DNA from 4 places in the Peribacillus sp. AS_2 genome. Region 1 is predicted to be linked to each of the others. Evidence: riboswitches for the same ligand, from Rfam matches in the RefSeq annotation. Region 1 holds a riboswitch; each other region holds the start of a gene.

Region 1 (4,847 bases):
TAAATTTCATTAACTAATATATAGAAGATAGTCGGTTTTTTTAAAAAATCCCATCCATTTTCATTTTCTGTTGTCCTCTTTAGACTTATTCATTTTCCCTCTTTATTTGCAATGAAAGAAAAAACATGGAAAAGATCATGGTTTCCCCCGGTGAATTAATATCAAAAAAGAAGCAACATGAAGTGAGCGTTATGTCTTAATTCATGTGCTTCTATTATTGGAATCCTTAAAGAAATGGAAAATTCCTCAATATAATGTCTCAACAGATATGCTGCATTTCCATATTTTAAGGCATTTCATCTTCTTTTTCCCTATTCTTGAAAGCTTCATGAGTGACAATATCCTCAATCTGTTCATACTGGCGGCTGTGTTCCTTCTCTTCGCTAATTCTATTATTGGGTAAATTTCCTGGATGTCCTTTTTCTTTATGATTAAAATTTTTACCACGACTCATAACTCATTCTCTCCTTTCCATTCATTGTTTGTCTAGTTTTCCCAAGCACGAAAAAAATATGATTTAATTTCTCTTTTTACAGTTTTTGCAAAAGGGTTGGTTTACCTGTAATTTTCAGCTGATCTTGTGCGACTTATTTCTGAAGTGCCAAGAAATTAATAATTCAATCCTTTCAAATTACTCGAATCTGAATAAAGAGCTCAAAAAGAACAGGAACCGCCAGATTCCTGTTCTTTTTGTTTATAGGTTTCCCGACTACTTACATATTTAATAACAATATTTTTGATAACAAAAAATGCTAGGAGAACGTTACCACGGAAGGTCGCCACTTTCTTGAAATGCCAGCAATATGATGTGGAGCGGTTCTGCAACATCCTCCAATTATATTTGCCCCCGCATGGTGCCAATCTTCAGATTTCACATCGAGCCTATTACATGATTCTGGACCATGCCATGTTTTAGTTTCTGGATTATATGATTCACCGGAATTCGGATAAACGATAATTGGTTTATGCGTGTTTGCACGCAACACCTGTATGGCTTCCGTGATAACTGATACAGGCGCACAGTTGATGCCAATTGCGGCAATTTGCTCACTGTCCCCAAACAATCTGGCACACTCCTCCAGCAATGTGCCGTCACTTATCGCTTTTTCATTTTTCAAAGAAAAAGACAGCCAAGCATAAACTTCTGGATAATCTTTCAATAATGAATGTAATACTTTTGCTTCTTGCAGGGAAGGAATCGTTTCAAATGCTAAAATGTCAGCTCCTGCTTCAATCAAAGCTGATATTCGTGAGCGATGAAATGCCTCCAAAGTTTCATCTGAAACACCATAATTCCCAACATACTCTGAACCATCTGCAAGATAAGCCCCATAAGGTCCAACTGATGCAGCAACCAATGGCTTAGGTCTAATCGTTTGATATTCTTCCTTCCAAAAGTCATCTCTTGCTTTTCTTGCTAGTAAAACCGTTTTCCTGATTAGATCCAATGCCTCTTTTTCTTGTATTCCGCGGAGGGCGAAACCTTCAACCGTTGCTTGATAGCTTGCCGTTATCGCACAGTCAGCACCAGCTCGAAAGTAGTCAGAGTGCACCTGGTAAATCACTTCTGGATTTTCAAGTAATACTCGTGCAGACCACAGGGGATCGTCCAAATCACACCCATGACTTTCAAGCTCTGTAGCTAAAGCTCCGTCCAAAATCATAACTGAATGACCTTGTAAAATTGCTTCAATTGGGTTAATTTTATTTTTCATGGTCTACTCCTCTTTTCTTTATGGTTTGTGTCAGATAATAACTTCCATAGCAAAACAAAATAAACGGAATGCCACAATATAGTGCTATTCTTTGTGTAGGATCAAATGCAATTCCTATGCAAGAAGCAAGACATAGCATAAATGAAACGATTGGTACGAATGGATATAATGGTGTATGATAAGCCAAATCATTAACTGAGTTTCCTTCGTTTATATATCGTCTGCGAAATAGAAACTGTGACGCGCTAATACTCATCCAAACTATAACCACGGCTAGTCCAGAAATGGATACAAGCACTATATATACAGTATCCGGCGCAATAATACTCGAGAAAAGTGCTAAAACACCGCCCAGCATACTGAAAAGGACTGCATTTAAGGGAACACCCCGTTTTGTCAATTTTGCAAATATTGGTGAAATAGTTTTCTTATCTGCAAGTGACCAAAGCATCCTGGATGAGGCATATAGTCCTGAGTTCGCAGCGGACAAAATGGCAGTTAATATAACAAAGTTCATAATATCCGCTGCATATGGCACTCCAATTCGTTCTAGAACGGCAACAAAGGGGCTCTCTAATACGCTTGCATCCGAAACAGGCAATAATGCGGATAAAACAACGATGGTACCGACAAAAAAGATAATCAATCTCCATAATGTCATACGGATTGCCTTTGGAATCGTTTTTTTCGGATTCACAGTTTCTCCAGCTGCAACTCCGATTAATTCAGTTCCAGAAAATGCAAAATTCACCGCGAGCATCGTCATTAGAATGGCAAAAGCACCATTTGGAAATAAACCTGCACTTGTAACATTGGAAAATAACGGAGCTGATTGTGCGTTAATCATTGGAATGAAACCTATCATTGCCGCAGCTCCCAGAATAATGAATATTACAATAGCAAATACCTTTATAGACGCAAACCAGAATTCGGATTCAGCGAAAAACTTAACGGTCCACGCATTTAATGCCAAAACCAAAATGGCAAATAGAGCACTCCATACCCAGACACTGATTGATGGAAACCATCGCTGCATCAACAATCCTGCAGCCGTGAATTCCGAACCTAGTGCAACAGTCCAGGTTAGCCAATACAACCAGGCTACTGTATACCCTGTCCCTGGTCCGATGTATTTGGTTGCGTAACTATGAAACGCACCAGTCTCGGGCATATGCACTGATAGTTCACCTAGACATAGCATGACTAGATAAACCACTAATGCACCAATCAGATACGAAAGGATGGTTCCGAACGGACCAGCCTGTTGAATCGTATAACCCGAACTTAAGAATAAACCAGTTCCAATCACCCCGCCAAGCGATAGCATTATTATATGCCGTGCTTGCATTTGCCTTTGAAAATCATGCTTCCTTTTGTTATCCATTCTTACTCTCCTTAATCTTGCATCCAGAAAAAACGAAAACGCACTCTAAAAAAGAGTGCGTTACTGACAAATAAACACGTACGGTCTTATCTATCAAGGTTTCACCCCCTGGAATTAGCACAGTGTCTTTGTAGACCTGTTGCTGAGGTTTCATAGGGCCAGTCCCTCCACCTCTCTGGATAAGAAATTATTTTTTTATAACTTTATCAATCTATGAAAAATTTGTCAAGTTTTGTTTCGGAATGTAAAGACTTCCTTTTAAATGCTAACGATCATGGCGTCTGCGGCATTAATATTAAAAGGCTGCTTATTTTTGGAACAAGCGCTAAGCTTATTATAATGGCAAATAAAACTAACCGGGGTCATTTTGGTCTTAAAAATGGCAACATCTTAAAAGATGTCGCCATTTTTTTCTTTTTCCTTAAGGACGTTCTATTTCAAATAATTCCCCTAGTTTTGTATAAGTATGACCTGCTAATCTTGCTACAGGTTTTAGCCCTTTCGGGTCAATACGGCCATTATGGTAAATATCTTGCTCTATATGATAGCAGACTATTTTCCCTATCAGTAAATCACAACCAGGTTCATTCTTGGAACCTGCCAACGGAATCGATTGCTCTAATGTACATTCAAAACGCACCTTTGCTTCTTCCAATCCTGGTACGGATACCCTATCACTAACAGCCAGCGTGAAATTAGTAAGACCCAATTCACTTTCTTCAGATGGGAGTTCCTTGGCCGTTCGATTTGCATCAGCAACATTATTTTCGTCAGTGATATGAACAACGAACTCACCTGTTTGAATTGCATTTCGGGCTGTATCCTTTGAAACTCCTTCTTTCCGTTGAACAGAAATGGAAATCATCGGAGGATTTGAACTGACTATGTTAAAAAAGCTGAACGGCGCTATATTGATTGTACCGGTTTCGGATTGTGTCGTAACCAGCGCTATAGGTCTCGGTATAATGCTTCCAGTCAAAAACTTATAATTATCCCGTTCAGTCAGACTTTCAGGGTTAACAGAAATCATCTTCATTCCCCCTCATTCTTTTAAAAAGTTCTTTTGAAACCATGAACCTGCTGCATCAACCTCTGAACGTGTCAACTGATGACCGTAATTTTCCCACTGAACTTCAACTGTAGCGCCAGCTTGCTGTAAAAGTTGATTAAGTTCATCAGTTTCTTCTGCAGGGCAAATCGGATCGTTTTTACCTGCAGCTATAAATACAGGTATATCTGAAAGGGACGGCAAAGCAATCCCTCGTCTTGGAACCATTGGATGATGAAGAATCGCTCCTTGTAAGGCCCCTTCGTAATGGAACAGCAAACTTGCCGCTATATTTGCACCATTGGAATAACCTAATGCCACCACTCTGTCACGGTCGAAGTCATATTTTCCGGACGCTGATTCCAAGAAGTCATAAAGCTCCTTCGTTCGGAAAATCAAATCCTCTTCATCAAAAACCCCTTCAGCTAACCGTCGGAAAAAACGGGGCATTCCATTTTCAAGTACATTTCCCCGTACGCTCAGTACGGACGAACCCGGTGAAACCATTTCGGATAATGGCAAGAGATCTGTTTCCGTTCCTCCAGTGCCATGTAACAGCAGTAGTAACGGAGCTTCTGGATTACTTCCTTTTTGAAAAATATGTTTCATCATTTATCCTCCTCTAGTACTCTCGGCACTGCCGGCAGTAACGTTTTTTCCATAACTTCCCGCTTTTCTTCCAACCATGGCGGCAGCATTA
Region 2 (4,847 bases), on a different contig from region 1:
TAGCTTGTATTCAAATGGATATAGCTTTCGGGCAACCAGATATCAATTTTCGGGTTGCAGAACAATGGATGGAAAAAGCAGCTCGGTCCGAACCCGATATCGTCATATTACCAGAGCTTTGGACAACCGGATACGACTTGACCAGGCTGAATGATATTGCTGATCAAGAGGCAGAAAAAACGATTGAATTTCTTAAAACACAGGCACAGAAACACCAGTTTCACATCATCGGCGGTTCCATTGCGAAAAAAACAAGCAAGGGAATCTATAACACCATGATCATCATCGATAAACACGGAAAGCTCATTAAAGAATATGATAAGCTTCACTTATTTCAATTAATGGATGAACATCATTTCCTGCAGCCAGGTGAAAAAGATGGTTTATTTACCCTTGATGAAAAAATATGTGCCGGGTTCGTTTGTTATGACATTCGTTTCCCTGAATGGCAGCGAGCCCATACCGTTCAAGGCGCGGAAGTTCTATTCGTTACGGCTGAATGGCCAAAGCCGAGACTCGATCACTGGAGAGCCTTATTGATAAGCCGTGCCATCGAGAACCAAGCCTATGTTGTAGCCGTTAATCGTACAGGTTCGGATGTAAATAATATATTTGCGGGCCATTCCTTGATTATTGATCCATGGGGGAATATCATAAGTGAAGCCGGAGAAGGAAACGAACTATTGACAGGCACCTTGGACTTCAACAAAGTTACGGAAGCACGTAACAAAATACCTGTATTCGAAGATCGCCGTCCTGACTTTTATTAATTTACCCATTGACAAACTATTTAAAAAGTTGATATTATTTTCCCGAAGATTAAAATTTCAGAAAACATTTACTCTTATCAAGAGCAGGCTGAGGGATAAAGGCCCTATGAAGCCCAGCAACCGACTGTAATACCATTGTGAAATGGGGCGGATCTTCCGCCGGATTATTGAATCCACAGAGCACGGTGCTAATTCCACCAGAATTCATTTTCTGGAAGATAAGAGGTCCGAAGCCAAAACTTCTGCCTCTTTCTATATGAAAGAGGCTTTTTTATTCTTATTTTGAATCTGGAGGGGAAAAGAATGACTCAAAACCATTCAAATTTTAAGAGATTGACAAACGAAACAGCTATAACTCTTGCAAAAAAACTTGGGTTGGTCAATGCGGATGCAAGTTTGAAATGTAATGAAATCGGCGATGGAAACTTAAATTATGTTTTTCATATTACAGACACAGTCACAAACAAAGGTATAATAATCAAACAAGCGGTCCCTTATGCCAAGGTACTTGGCGAAAGCTGGCCGCTGACATTGAAAAGGGCAGCCATTGAAGCGAATGCGCTGATTCATTTCAGAAGTTATTGCCCCGAATTCGTACCGCAAGTCTACTATTCGGATGAACAGCTTGCCATCACAGTCATGGAGGATTTATCGCACTTGAAAATCGTTAGAACAGGATTGATCGATGGCGATTCATATCCATTGCTTTCACAGCATATTGGTGAGTATGTTGCGAAGACGGCATTTTATACATCCGATCATCATTTAGAACCCTCTTCGAAAAAGGAGGTGGCCCGACATTTCACGAATCCCGAACTCTGCAAAATCACTGAGGTCTTTATTTTCACCGATCCATTTTTTGAGGAACTCCCTGGAGATTTCGAGGTGGAATTGAAAGATGCCGCCAAAAAAATATGGAATGATCAAGAAGTGATACTTGAGGTCGCCAAGCTGAAGCAAAGCTTTGAAACCGAGCAGGAAGCCTTGCTTCATGGAGATTTACATACTGGAAGTATATTTGCAAGTAAAACTGAAACAAAGGTTATTGACCCGGAATTCGCTTTTTATGGGCCAGTTGGTTTTGACCTTGGTCAATACACCGCCAACCTTCTCTTTCAGGCAATTACACGAAATGGCGCTGGAAAGGAAGAGATTTTCACGCTCCTTCATGAATTTTGGAATGCCTTTGAAGAAACTTATACCGAATTATGGGAATCCCAAAATAAAAGTCCATTCCGCCATGTGAATGGTTATCTGCCTTATTTACTGACAAAATTCAAAAAAGATGCATTCGGCTTTGCCGGCTGCGAACTGATTCGGCGAACCATTGGCCTTTCCCATGTAGCCGATTTAAACGTCATTGAAGATAAAGAAACAAGGATCGCAGCCAAAACGGCAACATTGGAAATCGGTACTTTTTTAATTAAAAAACGGGGAGAATTGGATGTTCCAGCCGTCATTGAAGCGTTGAAGCAACGGACACTGCCATCTTACTCAACCATTTAAAAGGAGACCTGCATATGACTACACTAGCACCCTTACCATATTCGGTACATTGGGATGATACCCATATTACATTATTAAATCAACAAGCCCTTCCTTCCATAACTGAATTTATTGAACTTCATTCTGTTGATGATGTATATGACAGCATTTTGTCATTAAAAGTTCGCGGTGCCCCAGCAATTGGGCTGACGGCAGCATTTGGTGTTGCACTTGGCGCCAAGCAGGAAACAACTGCTGATTTAGGGGAATTCAAGAAAAATGTAATGAGGCATATTGAAAAACTCGCCTCTTCACGGCCTACTGCAGTCAACCTTTTTTGGGCGTTAAGGAGGATGGAGAACACCTTGCAGGCTTCGCAAAGCATTTCAACTGCCAAGGAAGCACTTATATCGGAGGCTAAAGCCATCTTTGCTGAAGATGAAGAAATGTGCAGGAAAATCGGGGAACATGGTTTATCGCTATTCACTAGAGGAGATTCCATTCTTACGCATTGCAACGCTGGGGGAATCGCCACGGCTCGGTATGGCACAGCCTTGGCTCCCTTCCACCTGGCTAAAGAAAGGGACTTTCCGCTAAAAGTGTACGCATGTGAAACAAGGCCTGTCCTGCAAGGGGCGCGTTTGACGGCTTGGGAATTGATGCAAGCGGGAGTTGACGTCACCTTAATTTCTGATAATATGGCTGCCCATACGATTCACCAGAAAGGAATAAAGGGAATTATCGTCGGGGCCGACAGGATTGCGGCCAATGGAGATACTGCCAATAAAATCGGGACGTTGGGATTGGCCATATTAGCCAAGCACTTTGGTATCCCCTTTTATGTGGCCGCACCATCAAGCACATTCGACCTTTCTATCGAATCCGGCACATCCATCCCGATCGAAGAACGGAATGGAACGGAAATCACCTTCATTCAAGGTGTAAGGATCGCTCCGGAAAACGTGAAGACTTTCAATCCAGCCTTCGACGTTACACCGAATCATCTAATTACAAGCATCATTACCGAAAACGGCATCATAACACCGGATTTCTTCAAAAACATTCCGCATTTTGTTAATTGATCCAGGTTCCTTTTATGGTGTTAAAAAACGAGAAGGATTTTTTATCCCTCTCGTTTTTTAAAGGTGATTGAATTAAGATTATTCTTGCGAGGTCTATAATACAATATTTAAATTAGAATATCTTCAGTTAATATTAGGATGTCTTCGATAATAAAAGAGAATAGGACATTCTTATTATTTTGAAAAGAACTCCTGAAGTGCCTTCTTATTTTTAGTGTAGTCTATTTCCAAAACGGCTCCGGACTGGGGATATATTTCATCTTTGAAGCTTCCTTTCACTGGAACCCTTAAGGTTTCGACCGTGTCCGGTGTATGGAAGACGGCTTTGGGACCCATTTCCATTATTGTTTTCAGGCCAATATCCGTATCCAAGTACGAGAGTCCTTGTTCGATTATACTAGGAAGGGCCGCCATCCCTTCGAAGGATGAGATTTGATTTATAAACGCTGTTTTTAATTGAACCATTACTTCTTGTTGTCGTTCAACCCTGCCAAAATCACTTTCATCGTCATGTCTAAAACGGACATATTTCAATATTTCCTCACCATGTAAAACATTTTTACCGACGCTTGCTTGGATGCTCATATCATCTATGATTTCCTGATCCACATTCACAGCCACCCCCTCAGGGGCAAGTAAATCCACCATCTTCACAAATCCCTTAAAGTCGATTACCGCTACATGGTCGATCTTGACATCGAAGTTTTCCTGTATGGTTTTCTTGAGCAATTCCCTCCCACCATAATAATAAGCAGCATTTATTTTGTTATATCCTGATTTATTCCCGGGGATTTTCACATAACTATCACGCATAATGGAAGCCAGCTTCAGTTTCTCCTGCTCAGGAAAGTATTTTGCAAGGATAATCGCATCTGATCGAGATTTTTGCTCTCCCCTTGTGTCAACACCAATTAACAGAAAAGTTTTATCGTTTTCCTGGTTATCTTCATTGGTTAGTTTTTTTTCCGTACCTTCATTTCCTTTTTGTTTGGGTAAAGGGGCATAGGTGCAGCCTGCCAGAATCAAGACCAATAGATATATGAACCATACCTTTTCTTTCATTACCTCACCTCATCGGAAAATTACCCCTATTCTCTGCCTAATTTTGGAATTCTATGCATGAAACGAAAAAAAAGCCTGCCAACGATATCCGCTGACAGGCTTTTCAATCAAAATCATTTATTGATTTCTTTCTTTAATACTTCTACAGCCTTTTTCACTTGTGTGTCGTTTTTAAGGATTTTCTCGCGGATGACCTGCATCAATTTCACGGTAGTATCATCCTTAATGGTGCCGGTTTCTTTAATTTTTTGTTCCCTTTGGAATGCTGTGACCGCATTCTTGGTTGCTTCATCGAAGAATCCATCTATTTTACCTGGATCATGTCCTGCTTCCTTCAGCATCTCTTCAGCCGCCTTCACTTCACTAGAAGAATCGGATGCTTTCAATTCCTTATCAGGCGAAATGTACGGAAGGCTGGCATAATCAGGAAGCTTCACATTAATATCCG
Region 3 (4,847 bases), on a different contig from region 1:
AAAGCGGCAAATGCGCATGACTTTATCTGTGCCTTTCCTGATGGTTATGATTCTCAGATCGGAGAGCGCGGAGTCAAGCTTTCAGGCGGACAAAAACAGCGCATTGCCATTGCCAGGGCACTTTTGAAAAATCCGCAAATCATCATTCTCGATGAAGCAACGGCTGCCTTGGATACAGAATCTGAACATTTGATCCAGCAAGCCTTGTCACGTTTAATGAAAAAACGGACTTCAATAGTCATTGCACATCGTTTATCGACCATTCATGACGCCGATCAAATCATTGTTCTGGAAAAAGGGCAGGTTCTTGAAAAAGGAACACATGACCAGTTAATGCAAAACAACGGCCGATACAAGCAGCTCCATGACTTACAGTTCCCTCAACTAAGCGATATCAAATACCTAGCAACTTAGCAGGCAACCATGCACAGAAAGCCTTTCTGTGCATGGTTGGCTTCATTTGAAATCATAACTTTCCAAAACCCGATTCGCAATGAGCTGATACCCTTTTTCATTCGGATGTAACTTATCACTGAAATACTTTGTTTTCTTTTCATCTTCAAAAAGATCATTTGTAGGAATGAATAACATCCTTTCACCTTTATCGGCTAATCCCTTTATTGACTCGTTATAATCGCGAATGTGCTGTTCAAGTTTTTGATTGTCTTTAATTGGGTTATATAGTCCTATTACCAGAATATCCGCTTTATCGTTTGCCTCTATCAGTGTTGATGTAATCTTTTTCAGATGGTTGATATATTCCCGTTTACCCTCATTGATTTTTCGGTCACTTATTTTCTCCAAGTTCCCGCCATTACTATTGATCAAGTCATTCGTTCCAATAAAAACAATGAAAGTATCGGCTTCATCAAGTTTCGTTTTAATTCGGTAATCATCTAGCTGTTTCATCACCCCATCCGTTTCCTGGCCTTTAATACCGTAATTCCAAAAACTTACTTTTTGCTCCGATTGGGGATTATTCAATTCATCTTCAAGGCCATCTATATATCCTTCCCCGTCCTTATCCCCTTTTCCATAGGTTAATGAATCTCCAAAAGCCATGACCCTTTGCACATCTTCCGACTCCGAGGCCTGAAATTCATATGCAGCAAAACATATAACCAATACGATAATCAATATACCTGCCAATTTTTTCATTTGGTTCTCCTCTTGTCTTTTTACTAGAAGTATTTAATCTTGTTCATACCCAAAAAATCTGCAGTACTAACATAAAAAAGAATTGTCAGATAAAGAATAAAGAGTGTATGATAATATAAAACTTTCAATGGATTGGGTTTCATTCAACGTCCCTAAAACCAAAAACGGGATTACCCTTCATTCTGGAGATTGAATAAATGATAGTTAGGAGTTTAAATCATGGAAGAACACATAGAGTTTAGAGAGGCAGAACTATCTGATCTACCCAGAATTGTTGAAATATATAATTCGACAATTGCTTCAAGGATGGTCACGGCAGATACGGAACCTGTATCCGTCCAATCGAGGGTTAAATGGTTTGAGGAACATCATTCAGAAAGTAGACCGCTATATATCATTACTATAGAAGGGAAAACCGCTGGATGGATGAGCTTTCAATCCTTTTATGGCCGACCGGCATATAATTCCACTGCCGAAATCAGCATTTACATTGATGATTATTTCCGGGGAAAAGGAATTGGACAAATTTCGATTCGAAAGGCAATTGAATTGAGTCCAAAATTAGGTGTTAAGACTTTATTGGGTTTCATTTTCGCCCATAATACACCAAGCCTTAAGCTTTTTTCTAAATTCGGGTTTGAAGAATGGGCACATTTACCTCAAGTTGCCGAGATGGATGGCATTGAGCGGGATTTGATCATTCTAGGTAAACGTGTCGATATTTAAATATAATTCTTTAGAGCTATTGCCTTGAGCAGTAGCTTTTTTAGATTAATACAGGTCGAATTGCTAATTTAAAAATACCTATATGCTTCTTGAAGAGAAAAATATTCAGAATCTCTTTTACTTGCTAACGCATTCAATAGCGTATCCAATTCTTGGCTGGCTTGTACAGTCAGCAGACTTGTTAAGCCGTAAATCGCTCCCAACTTTATCATTTCCTGTCTCTTCTCTTCAACTTTTTCTATAGTTACCTTACGGCAATGCATCATAGACACCTCCCATTTATTCAATATTTTTACACTTTTATCATAATGAAATCACTAGTTAAAATCAACTATTTTCCAGAAATTAAATGTGTTATTTTATAGGTCAAATGTGACAAAACACCTATTTTGTTATTTAATTATGTATAATTTGTGTCGTTTTCTAATAAACGCAAAAAAAGCATCCACTAGTGTAGACTGCGAATGCTTACATCATATCCCTTATCCAAAAATCCAAATATTGTATTCCGATTACTATGTCATCCATTCAGAAGGTGACTCGTTATTAGGTCTATTTATAACAATCTTATATTCATCTTCAAGTACTTTTAATGGGGCATCATAAAGGTGCCTTTCATCAGAGGTTTTGTATACTCCATTGGCCAATAGCTCTTCAATGAGTTTTGCCTTCCTCTGTTCAATCCTCTTAAATAATTCTGCCATGTAAATGGCTCCTTTCCGTCCTAGTGCCTGCTTCTAGTTAGCTAAACTTTATCAACTTGTTTGATTTCACCAAATTATATATACCTTTTCTAGTATGTCACTAAACGTTATTTCCCAAAAATAAAAGCCCCTTCTAATTTAAGAAGAGGCTGACAGTGTCCGTTCGGCTCTTCTTATCTTCCAAGCATATGCTTGTTGGATTTAGCACAGTTCCCTAAACGGGTCCGCTGCCGAGGTTTCTTAGGGCCAAGTCCCTCCACCTCTCTGGATAAGAATTCAATATATAATGATGTAGAAATGATTCTATCCTAATAATCTTCAAAAGTCAATTACCTGGTTCTCCCTTTTTTCCTGGACATAAAGTGATTCCTCTTTCAAATACGGGTTGCATTTTCTTGTCTTTCTGATATGATGTCAGTAATTACATACAATTCACACCACTAGGGGAGTCTTTTTTAAGACTGAGATGGAATTAGTTCCGGACCCTTTGAACCTGAACCGGCTCATACCGGCGGAGGGAAGTGGATGATATCGTCCATTTTACAGACTATATCCATCTACCCCGTTCCGTATTCAGGAACGGGGTTTTTTATTTAACAAAGGTAAAGGGAGCCATTCTATAGGAGGATGAACAATGGAGAATACAAAATTAGAAACATTCAGTGATAGACTGCATGCACGGGCAAAAGAGATTTGGAAAAGGAACCATTCACATCCCTTTGTCCAAGCAATTGGAAACGGCACACTTCCTGAAAAGAAATTTGCCTATTACCTGAAGCAGGACTATGTCTATCTCATGGATTATTCCAAGCTCTTTGCTTTAGGTGTCATCAAAGCCCATAACATCGAAACTATGTCAAAATTTGCGAGCATTTTAAATGAAACCCTTCAAGTGGAAATGGATATTCATCGGCATTATGCTTCCGAATTCGGGATCAGCTCCAAGGAATTGGAAAATACAGAACCTACTCCAACCACTCTAGCCTATACAGGTTACATGCTAAATGCAGCTCAGCATGGGACTTTGGCAGACTTGATCGCCTGTCTCCTGCCCTGCGCTTGGGATTATTATGAAATCGGTTTGCTATTAAAAGAACAAAATGGAGCAGCACTGGAAAACAATCGCTACGCAGATTGGATAAGGTCCTATTCATCTCCTGAATTCGGGGAAGCACACAAGTGGCTAATCGCTTTGTTGGAAGAATTGACGGAAGGCATGCCTGAAAAGGAACTTCTTAGATTAGAAAAGCACTTTTTGGTTACTTCCCGATATGAATATTTATTCTGGGACATGGTTCAAAATGAGCAGGATTGGCCTCTGTAGGTGGTTGACATGAGGATGAACCCTATCAAGAAACTGACATTGACTGCCATGATCACGGCTTTAACGACGCTTACCAGTTCATTTATTTTCATCCCTGCAGGATTTGCAAAAATCTTTCCTATTCAACATCTGGCAAATGTCCTGACGGCGGTTCTATTGGGGCCTGCATATGCGGTGACACAAGCTTTTTTAGTTTCCATTATTAGAAACATGATTGGTACCGGTTCAATTTTCGCCTTTCCCGGCAGCATGATTGGTGCACTTTTGGCCGCCATCCTTTACCGAAAAACACAAAGCTTAAAATTCGCCTGTTTAGGGGAAGTGATCGGGACCGGCTTTCTCGGTTCCCTGGCCTGTTATCCGCTTGCAACCCTCCTATTGGGAGAAAAAGCTGCTCTTTTTGGTTTTTTACCGGCTTTTATGTTCAGTTCATTCGCAGGTGCGATTTTAGCTTTCATATTACTTAAAATATTGCTAAAAAATACTTATATGAAGGGGTTTTTTTATGAAAACAGCATTAACGATCGCAGGCTCTGATTCAGGGGGCGGTGCTGGAATACAAGCGGATTTAAAAACATTTTCTGCACATGGTGTATTTGGAATGTCTGCCATCACAGCCGTTACTGCCCAAAACACAATGGAAGTCCGTTCTGTACAGCCCATTGAAACTGCTATCATATCGGATCAAATTGCAGCTATCTTTGAAGATATTCCTGTCGATGCAGTAAAAATAGGCATGCTTGGATCAAAAGAAATCGTGGAAACGGTCGCTGCGTCCCTTAAAACCTTCATGCCTGCCATCGTTATCCTTGACCCTGTCATGATTTCCAAAAGCGGCCACCATTTGCTCGACGAAAAGGCCGTCTCTGCCTTAAAAATGGAATTGCTTCCGCTTGCAAATCTTGTAACACCCAATGTACCAGAAGCGGAAGTAC
Region 4 (4,847 bases), on a different contig from region 1:
GCCACTTCCACAGTTTTTTCAGGTAAAATGAATAAGTCAAGTTCTTCTGCCAGCATCGGAACGGAGGAAAGCCCACCCCCTACTTTTACGTGAAAACCGACTTCCGTTACTCCATCAATTACTTTAGTTGCTGGATTGAATGAAACACAGTTGATTTCAGCATTTGAAGCATTATGGATATTGGCACTTATGGACATTTTATATTTCCTCGGAAGGTTCGAATAGTCTTCGTTAAGGCGGAAATACTCAAATACATCATAAAGTACCTCGCGTGTATCAAAAAGTTCATCAGGATCGATGCCTGCCAATGCATTACCGATGATATTACGGGTTATATCACCACAAGCTCCAGCCGTAGTCATTCCAACCTTTTCTAAACGATTCAATATATCCGGGACCTGTTCGATGGTCAGCCAATGGAATTGAATGGCTTGACGGGTTGTAATGTCATATACGTCCCTCCCGTAATCTTTAGCGATGTTAGCTAGAGTTATTTGTTGATCATAAGTCAGGATACCTCCGGGAATAACGACTCGCATCATCCAATAACCAGCTTCTTTTGGCCGTTGCAGATATAAACCTGCCCACTTGAACATATCCCATTTCTCTTTAGGGATGGAATCAAACCCATTTGCTGCGTAATGTGGAATATCATCAAATATCTTCAAGCCGTCTTTTTCCAATTTCCAGATTTCCGTTTTATTTTTAGCGATTAGTGGATTTTCCGACCAAAATTTCTCGTAAACCATTACATTTCCTCCTTGATTAAATCGCTTTCTTTGCTGTTAAATAACCGATTACCTGTTCAACGCACTCTTCAATGCTGTATTGGTCGGATTCTAAAATGATTTCCGGTTGTTCAGGTTCTTCGTATGGAGAGTCGATTCCGGTAAAATCTTTAATGATGCCTTTACGGGCCTTGTCATAAAGCCCTTTTGGATCACGCACTTCGCACTCTTCGATCGGACACTTTATGTATACTTCAATAAACTCCCCTTCTTCGAGTAAATCACGTACAATCTGCCGATCTGCCCTGAAAGGTGATATGAAAGCGGTCAATACGAACTGCCCACTATCCACGAATAACTTGGAAACCTCACCGATCCGCCTAATATTCTCGGTTCTATCTTCTTCAGAAAAACCTAAATCTTTATTTAAGCCATGGCGGATATTATCACCATCCAAAACATAACTTCGAATATTCCGATTGTATAACTCTTTAGCGACCGCGTTTGCAATCGTTGATTTTCCGGAACCCGATAGTCCTGTAAACCATAGAACCGTGCTTTCATGCCCGTTCTGCTTCCGTCGGTGCTCCTTGGTCAATGACGTCTCATGCCATGTGACATTCGTACTTTTACTCATTTGATAATCCCCCTCTTCATGTGGCCCTTCCATTTATGTCCAATCAGTTATAAACTTCATTTTTTTTTAGACCTTCTATCAATACCTCGATGACTTCCTTACGGCTAAAGGTAGCTGGAGGAATTTCTCCATTACGCAACATTTCCCTTACCTTCGTTCCAGACAGTATGACATGGTCTTCCTTGCCATGCGGACAAGTTTTAGCGGAAGCCATATTGCCACATGCTTTACAGTAAAAACTATGTTCAAAGAATAATAGCGTAATTCCTAACTCATCTGCGTTAAAGTTCCCGAAGATTTTTTGAGCATCGTATGTGCCATAATAATCGCCCACACCCGCATGATCACGTCCGACGATAAAATGGGTGCAACCATAATTTTTACGGACCATCGCATGGAAAATGGCTTCTCTAGGTCCTGCATAACGCATGGCAGCAGGGAAAACTGCAAGGGAGACGCGATGCTTAGGATAATATTTGTCAAGCAGCACTTTATAGCTTTCCATTCTTACATCTGCCGGAATGTCATCTGATTTAGTGGCACCGACGAGAGGATTTAAGAATAAGCCGTCGACGATTTCCAATGCTGTCTTTTGAATATATTCATGTGCACGGTGAACAGGGTTCCGCGTTTGGAAACCGACAACCGTTTCCCATCCTTTTTCAGCGAAAGCCTTCCTTGTCTCGACTGGGTCCAAATAATGAGCTTGAAATAGCGGACGCTCTATTCTCTTGATCAACTTTATTTCCCCGCCGACATATACATCCCCGCGGTTATATAAATTTTTCACTCCAGGATGCTTCTCATCATCTGTTTGATATACCAATGTCGCTTCCAATTGCTTATCTGGAGTGTAAATATCAGAAACGGAGAGAACCCCGTATGTTTCACCATCATGGGTTAATGTTACTTCTTCACCTATAGTAAGGTTTCCTGCAGTTTCTTCGGTCAAAGGCAGCGTAATCGGGATGCTCCATACATGTCCGCTGCTAAGCCTCATATCCTTTACCACTGTCTCATAATCACTTTTTGTAAAAAATCCTTTAATCGGGCTGTAGGCACCAGTCCCTATCAATTCAAGATCGCTTAAAGCAATTTCATCGATTTCGATTGACTTCGTTATTTTACTAAGATCATATTTTGGTTCCCAAAGATCGATTAATGTTCCTCCGTGCGGTAAACTGATTGTCATGCTAATTTCCCCCTATGGTTTCTATTTATTTAAGCCTATAATTTCTATTTATTTAAGATAAATGCAATCCGCATTCCGTTTTTTGAGCCCCTTGCCAACGGCCTGAGCGTAAATCATCTGCATTGAAGGCAGGTGCAGTACACGTTTTACATCCAATGCTCGGATATCCATTATCATGCAGGACATTATATGGAAGTCCATTTTTGTGGGCATAACGCCAAACATCTTTCCATGTCCAATGTATGAGCGGGCATATTTTAACTGATTTGAACTTATTATCCTTATTGATATACTCGGTCTTAGCCCTTGTTTCGGATTGCTCCCTCCGCAGTCCCGAAAGCCAGGCTGTTGCCGATGAAAGCACATCTGTAAGCGGAACGATTTTACGGATGTTACAGCACTTATTGGAATCACTAAGCCATAATTCATCGCCATATTCCGCCGCTTGTTCCTCAAGCGTCAAGTCAGGTTTCTTCATTTCGATCAAAAGCTTCGGATATCGCTTCTTCACTTCCTCGATCAATTGGTAAGTTTCCTCAAAATGAACATCTGTATCAAGGAAAACTATTTTTGCCGAAGGATTGACCTTCGCCAATAAATCCGTAAGCACGATGCCTTCAATACCAAAACTGCAAGCATAAATCAGTTTGTCTCCATAATGGTCATTCGCCCATTGCAGAACTTCCAAAGCACCTTTTGTCTCAGTGTCTTCAGGAAATACAGGGAAGTCCCCTGTATTGAAATTTTCATAGTTTATTAATGCAGCCAACTTTGTAGCCCCCTCTAAAAACTTGCTGTATCAGGTTAGAGTAACTGTTGATCAATTCCCGTTGTAATCTTCCCCGGGTTATTTGAATCTAGGAAAAAGAGACGAATCTAACCAATACTCTCTTTATATCAGTTAAACCCGCCTCTAGTTTTTCTAGTCAGCAGATACCTTATTTAATTCTTAGTTTTTCATTTCTCTCCATTTGAATGATTTTACCATCCTGGACAATAAGTGTAATGGATCCATATTTCATTGAATTAAGCATTTCTTGAAGTCGTTCAAAAATTTCTTCAAGCTGATTCTCTTTATTCAAACCAGTTCCTCCTTTAAGAAAACCCGCGAATATTTTATTTTAAATTTTTTTGATTTATATAATTCCATACAACCTTACATTGTTATGGTCTGCCTAAAATTTTCACAAAAAACAAAAATCTTTCCATGATGGAAAGATCGCAAGGTAAATATCTTTACCTTATCTTCCAAAATGATCAACATTTTGTTGGAGTTAGCACCTTGCATCCATCATGCAGGTTGCCGGACTTCAAAGGGCCAATTCCCTCCGTCGCTCTGGATAAGTTTTATTATTTTAAATATTAACATATATTTAATCCTTGTCAATGGAGTTTTCTTATAAAATAACTTGGTTTAATATTATGGATGAACTGTTATTTTTATACACACTATTCAATTTATGATTTTTTGTTCATATAAATACGAAAATAGACTCGTTTTTTTAGATAAAGTCTCCAAAAAAATGAGTCTATTTTCATTAATAGGCCTATTATTGACGCGTGTTATTCTAAAAAAATTTCTAAGGTTCCAGTCTTTTTATAAAAGGAATTAATTTATTGAAGTCATTAATTTCTTAACTGTATCGCTTCTACAAATTCTTGAACCTGACTCTGGACGCGATCAATTAAATGCAAATCATTGATCGGATTTTCTGAATTCTGTTTATCTATTTCTTTATCAACAAAATAAATCCCCTGCAGCGGCTCGCCTTTTAATATTGAAATTAATGGTTTAAGCGCATAGTCAATCGCCAATAGATGCCTGTTACTTCCACCAATCATGATTGGCAGCACCGGCTTACCCTTAAAAGCACCTTCTGGCAGCAAATCAATCAATGCTTTCAATACACCTGTATAAGAAGCCTTATAAACCGGTGAACCTATAATGACTCCTCTGGCTGCTTGAATTCTCTCTGAAAGCTTTGAGATATCCTCGCTATTATATTTCCCTTGGAATAAATCATCTGCTGAGAAATCCGTAATCGAGAAATAAGCTGTAGTAAATCCTGCATTTTCGACTAATGATTGAATATGTTTTAGTGAAATGTCCGTTCTTGATGGAATAGCCGGACTTCCTGATAAAATTACGATATCGCTCATTTGATACCCTCCAATGTTACAAGATTTCCAGATATAATTTTCTTAAAGCATTTCGTGAAGTATACATTTATCGTAATTGTCTGAAAAATATAAGTCAAATCTTACACTCTGGACATCTACTCTGAATGAA

Evidence for each region. Region 1 has a riboswitch for S-adenosylmethionine ahead of mmuP (S-methylmethionine permease). Riboswitches for the same ligand answer to the same signal wherever they lie in the genome.
Region 2: linked by a shared signal. The riboswitch ahead of mtnK (S-methyl-5-thioribose kinase) and the one ahead of mmuP (S-methylmethionine permease) in region 1 are both predicted to bind S-adenosylmethionine.
Region 3: linked by a shared signal. The riboswitch ahead of OTG27_RS09690 (Fur-regulated basic protein FbpA) and the one ahead of mmuP (S-methylmethionine permease) in region 1 are both predicted to bind S-adenosylmethionine.
Region 4: linked by a shared signal. The riboswitch ahead of OTG27_RS22835 (YezD family protein) and the one ahead of mmuP (S-methylmethionine permease) in region 1 are both predicted to bind S-adenosylmethionine.

Annotation. Positions count from the first base shown of each region.
Region 1 covers NZ_JAPTGA010000015.1:100,878-105,724, forward strand. The annotation lists gene OTG27_RS22125 (hypothetical protein) at 287-454, opposite strand; gene mmuM (homocysteine S-methyltransferase) at 753-1,715, opposite strand; gene mmuP (S-methylmethionine permease) at 1,705-3,099, opposite strand; SAM riboswitch class I at 3,183-3,285, opposite strand; gene OTG27_RS22140 (flavin reductase family protein) at 3,521-4,129, opposite strand; gene OTG27_RS22145 (alpha/beta hydrolase) at 4,142-4,756, opposite strand; gene OTG27_RS22150 (ring-cleaving dioxygenase) at 4,756-4,847, opposite strand, start outside.
Region 2 covers NZ_JAPTGA010000002.1:204,587-209,433, forward strand. The annotation lists gene OTG27_RS03765 (carbon-nitrogen family hydrolase) at 1-770, shown strand, start outside; SAM riboswitch class I at 842-995, shown strand; gene mtnK (S-methyl-5-thioribose kinase) at 1,074-2,276, shown strand; gene mtnA (S-methyl-5-thioribose-1-phosphate isomerase) at 2,291-3,337, shown strand; gene OTG27_RS03780 (LCP family protein) at 3,512-4,399, opposite strand; gene OTG27_RS03785 (lmo1851 family serine protease) at 4,513-4,847, opposite strand, start outside.
Region 3 covers NZ_JAPTGA010000004.1:365,396-370,242, forward strand. The annotation lists gene OTG27_RS09670 (ABC transporter ATP-binding protein) at 1-414, shown strand, start outside; gene OTG27_RS09675 (DUF459 domain-containing protein) at 457-1,158, opposite strand; gene OTG27_RS09680 (GNAT family N-acetyltransferase) at 1,378-1,884, shown strand; gene OTG27_RS09685 (aspartyl-phosphate phosphatase Spo0E family protein) at 1,953-2,147, opposite strand; gene OTG27_RS09690 (Fur-regulated basic protein FbpA) at 2,400-2,588, opposite strand; SAM riboswitch class I at 2,759-2,863, opposite strand; TPP riboswitch at 3,021-3,125, shown strand; gene tenA (thiaminase II) at 3,223-3,912, shown strand; gene thiW (energy coupling factor transporter S component ThiW) at 3,928-4,449, shown strand; gene thiD (bifunctional hydroxymethylpyrimidine kinase/phosphomethylpyrimidine kinase) at 4,418-4,847, shown strand, end outside.
Region 4 covers NZ_JAPTGA010000017.1:17,928-22,774, forward strand. The annotation lists gene OTG27_RS22815 (nitrite/sulfite reductase) at 1-749, opposite strand, end outside; gene cysC (adenylyl-sulfate kinase) at 766-1,365, opposite strand; gene sat (sulfate adenylyltransferase) at 1,409-2,557, opposite strand; gene OTG27_RS22830 (phosphoadenylyl-sulfate reductase) at 2,610-3,326, opposite strand; gene OTG27_RS22835 (YezD family protein) at 3,496-3,639, opposite strand; SAM riboswitch class I at 3,796-3,904, opposite strand; gene ssuE (NADPH-dependent FMN reductase) at 4,184-4,717, opposite strand.